Regions from separate parts of the Pseudoalteromonas sp. MB41 genome, predicted to be linked through region 2. Evidence: predicted binding sites of a transcription regulator. Region 2 holds the regulator's gene; the other holds the start of a gene.

Region 1 (2,410 bases), on a different contig from region 2:
GAATTGGTCAAAAATCGCAAAACGTTTCACTTCGTGTGTTTTGCAAAGGTGATCAAGATCTCGTTCTAATGTCTCGGGATTACAAGAGATATAGATAATGTTGTCGTAGTTCGCCACCAAATCACAGGTAAGAGTATCCATCCCCGCTCGAGGAGGGTCGACTAAAATTGTTTGGCAGTTATAGCTGTTTAGATCAATACCGTCTAAACGTGAAAAAGTACGTTCGCCTTTCATGGCTTGTGTAAACTCTTCACTCGACATACGAATGATATCTAAATTATCGACTTTGTTTTGAGCAATATTGTACTGCGCAGAATAAACCGATGACTTTGAGATCTCAGTCGCAAGCACTCGGTTAAATGAACCGGCTAGTGCAATTGAAAAGTTACCATTACCACAATACAGCTCTAGCAAATCATTATTAAGGGGCTCACACAACGCTTGTGCCCACTCCAGCATTTTAATGTTTACTTTTGCGTTTGGTTGAGTAAAGCTATTTTCTACTTGCTGATAAATGAGTTCTTTACCATTTACGTTTAATCGTTCAACGACATAGTCGTTCCCAATCACTTCTTTTTGCTTACGTGCACGACCAATAAAGTCGATTTTAAACTGGCTGCTTAATTTTGCTTTAAGCTCTTTAATCGCAATTAGCCATTCATCGTTTAAAGGTTTGTGGTAAAGCAAACTAACAAGAATTTCACCACTTAAGCTAGAGAGGTAATCAATCTGGAATAACTTGCGGCGAAGTACCTCACACCCTTTTAAGTTTTCAATCATCACCTGCATCACTTCGCCAACGAGTGGCGCGGCGGGATCAAATTCATCAACGCGAATTTTCTCTTTGCTTTGCTGATCAAACATAATGTGGAATAAATCGTCGCCCTCATGCCACACTCTAAACTCTGCACGTTGACGGTAGTGAATTGGATCAGAGCTGAACACTTCTAATGTGTTTACACCAAAGCGCCTAAACTGTGACGTGATGCGCTGCTCTTTCTCACTCAATTGTGCATCATATTGAGTTGTATCAATTTTTATAACCGCCATGGCTGATTACCTTTTATCTCTTAGCTATTTGTCGGCGCTATTGTAGGGAGCAGAGAGGATTTGTCTAGTTTTGTTATTTATTTTAGTGTCGTTTTTTTGTACAAAAAACTTAAGTTATGCGATTTTTGGCCGATAATGAGGTAACCATAAAATGGAGTCGGATCATGAAAATTGGCAACCTAGGCTATATGCCTAATACAAATCTGAATAAATACAATGGTAAACAGTCTGTGCAGCAGCCTACCATTCAAAATCGTCAAGATAGCTATCAACAACGTGGCCGCGAACTGGCTGCAAAAGTACTCGACGATAAACTTGCACAAGCACTTGGTTTACCTAAAGCAGAAGAAAAGAAAGATAAACCCCTGTTTGATTTTGATGAGATCGTTAAAAATGTACTTAATTTTGTTGGTGGTGCGCTGCGTAAAGCAAAAGCAGATGGCGCTGATGATGAAAAGTTAAAAGGCATGTTAGGCGAGGCACGCAAAGGCGTACAAATGGGAATCGATGATGCCTATGATGAACTTAAAGAATCAGGCATCTTAAATGACGATATCGAAGAGGGTATCGAAAAATCGAAAGAAGGTATCTTTAAAGGTATTGATGAGCTTGAAGAAGACTTATTTAATCCTAAACCTAATGCCGTGACGGTTAGCCAAGCACAGTACGTGAGCTTAAGTAATAATGCTGAATATACATTTACCACAGCCGAAGGTGATGAAGTCAGTATTAGCTTTGCAGATGCATATGAGAGCAAGTCCGCTAGTAGCTACAGTAAAAACGGTGACAACGAAGCGTATGTCAGTGAATCGTCACAATCACGTGACTTATCTTTTTCTATGTCAGTGAATGGCGATCTTAATGAGCAAGAGCAGCAGGCCATTAACGAGTTGATGGAAGACTTACAAGGCGTTAGCGAAACATTTTTCTCAGGCTCACTCGATGAAGCCTTTGAACAAGCTAAAGAGCTTAACTTGAGTAATGAGCAGCTAGTCGGTTTTTCGATGGATTTGAAGCAAACCAAAACAGTTGCAGCTATAAAAGGGTACGAAGAATATAAACCAACGCCAGAGAAAGAAGTTGCAGAAAAGGTCGCCCCTTTTAACGATGACTTAAAAGAAGCCTTTAATAAAGCTGGTGATATTGGTTTGCAAAATCAACTTGCCGGAATTTTGCAATGGTTAAATCAAGATAAAGAAGAAGTCAGTAAATTGGTTGATTATACCAAAGCGATGTTCGAGCAAATGAATACACTACGTTCAGCCAATGAACAGAACTAGTCTTCGCTTTCTTTTTAGATAGTCACATGGCAAACTGCTTGCCTTTCATGATCCGAGGTAAGTAGTTTGTCAGTCCATAT
Region 2 (2,410 bases):
AGTTTGATATTTTAATTGTCGATACCGCTGCGGGTATTTCAGACATGGTATTAAGCTTTTCGCGTGCAGCGCAAGATGTTGTTGTTGTTGTATGTGATGAACCTACCTCAATTACCGACGCTTACGCCCTAATTAAAGTGTTAAGTCGTGAGCATGGCGTTTACAAATTTAAAATAGTTGCCAATATGGTGCGCAGTATGCGTGAAGGGCAAGAATTATTTGCTAAACTCTCAAAAGTAACGGATCGATTCTTAGATGTGTCTATGGAACTTGTCGCAACCATTCCGTATGACGAGAATATGCGCAAATCGACCCGCCGCCAAAAAGTGATTGTGGAGTTATTTCCAAACTCACCAGCCGCTGTGGCATTTAAAACATTAGCAACGAAAGCAGTTAAGTGGCCAATTCCAAATCAACCGTCAGGTCATTTAGAATTTTTTATTGAAAAACTAGTAAACGGTTAACTATGACAACATCGGTGAATAAAGCGATGGGATATCAATCAGCACAGAATTTAAATGCGATTGTTGAAAAACATGCCTCTTTAGTCAAAAAAGTAGCGTGTCATCTAATTGCTCGTTTACCTGCCAGTGTGCAACTCGATGATTTGATTCAGTCAGGTATGATTGGCCTTATAGAAGCGTCGAAAAATTTTGATGCGAGTAAAGGGGCCAGTTTTGAAACATTTGCGGGTATTCGAATTCGAGGGGCTATGCTCGATGAAATCCGTCGAGGTGATTGGGCTCCCCGTTCAGTTCACCGTAATGCACGCCTTGTCGCTGAAACGATTTCGGATTTAGAGAGTATTTTAAACCGCGAGCCAAAAGACACAGAAGTTGCTGAAAAACTTGATATTACACTGGATGAGTACCATCATATTCTACATGATGTAAATTCCAGTAAGGTACTGGGTATAGAGGATTTAGGCGTTGATGAAGACGTCATCACACCTATGGGGCATGATTTAGCACTAGACAAACCGTTTAATAATGTTAAAAATGAACGGTTTAACCAGTCTCTATTGACGGCTATCCAATCGTTACCAGAAAGAGATGCACTCGTTTTGTCTTTGTATTACAACGATGAAATGAACTTAAAAGAAATAGGGCACATACTCGATGTTAGCGAATCGCGTGTGAGTCAAATACATGGTCAGGCGATGATTAAGCTCAAAGCAAAAATCAATGACTGGATTAATTAGTAGTAAGTAAATAAGGTTCAAACCTCACCGGAGGATGTTTTGGATAAAAACATGAAAATTCTTGTTGTTGATGATTTTTCTACAATGAGACGTATCATTAAAAACCTGTTAAGGGATTTAGGTTTTACCAATGTGCAGGAAGCTGATGATGGTTCAACAGCATTGCCGATGTTGCAAAATCAAGAGTTTGATTTTGTTGTAACAGATTGGAATATGCCTGGAATGCAAGGTATTGATCTATTACGCGCAATTCGTGCTGATGATAGCCTTAAACATATCCCCGTGTTAATGGTGACAGCTGAAGCGAAAAAAGAACAAATTGTTGCTGCTGCTCAAGCGGGTGTTAATGGCTATATCGTCAAACCATTCACTGCTGCGACACTGAAAACCAAATTGGAAAAAGTGTTTGAACGTTTAGGTTAATCTAAGGGGAGAGGCTTATGTCAGCACTTGCTGCGCCTCAAATAAGTTTAGAGCAAGCTCGTCAACTTGTTGAGTATCTTGAAAATGGTGAACAAGAGAAAGCTGATAAGCTGATACTTGAAACAGCATCAAAAGAACAATCAGAGTTGTTTGCTGAAGTCGGTAAATTGACACGACAACTTCATGAAGCACTAAAAAACTTCGATCTTGATACTCGACTCACAGATTTAACAACAGAAGCAATCCCGGATGCAAAGCAGCGCTTGAATTATGTTATGGAAATGACTGAAAGCGCGGCCAATAAAACGATGGATGCCGTGGAAGCTAGTTTGCCTATAGCACAACAGCTCGCTGATGAAATTGCCACGATTAAACCAACGTGGGATCGTTTAATGAATCGAGAAATTGAACTCGGTGAATTTAAAACGTTATGCCACAGCTTAGATAAGTTCATGAATAACTCGCACACCAAAACAGATGAGTTACAAGGCTTGATGACCAACGTGCTAATGGCGCAAGATTATCAAGACTTGACGGGGCAGGTAATACGCCGTGTTATCGAATTAGTGCGCGAAGTAGAAGACAGTTTAATCAATCTCTTAACTGTATTCGGCAGTCAAGACGATGGTCAAATAAAACAAGAAAAACAGGCCATAGACAAAGCACCTGCACAAAGCGATACGCTGGCAGGTCCAGAAGGGCCAATTATTGATAAAGAGTCACGCGATGATGTTGTTTCAGGACAAGATGAAGTTGATGACCTATTATCAAGTCTGGGCTTCTAAG

Evidence for each region. The regulator FliA, encoded in region 2, starts transcription of late flagellar genes. The targets are predictions, from matches to a motif close to CTAAAGNTNNNNNNNNNNNNGCCGATA.
Region 1: the regulator FliA is predicted to act here: its motif matches at 1,159-1,185, upstream of LPA49_RS21040 (DUF5610 domain-containing protein).

Annotation. Positions count from the first base shown of each region.
Region 1 is NZ_JAJJZF010000038.1:21,315-23,724, forward strand. Features, by position in the region: gene trmA (tRNA (uridine(54)-C5)-methyltransferase TrmA) at 1-1,050, opposite strand, end outside; gene LPA49_RS21040 (DUF5610 domain-containing protein) at 1,215-2,330, shown strand; gene murI (glutamate racemase) at 2,397-2,410, shown strand, end outside.
Region 2 is NZ_JAJJZF010000016.1:50,198-52,607, reverse strand. Features, by position in the region: gene LPA49_RS15020 (MinD/ParA family protein) at 1-464, shown strand, start outside; gene LPA49_RS15015 (RNA polymerase sigma factor FliA) at 491-1,201, shown strand; gene cheY (chemotaxis response regulator CheY) at 1,241-1,624, shown strand; gene LPA49_RS15005 (protein phosphatase CheZ) at 1,642-2,409, shown strand.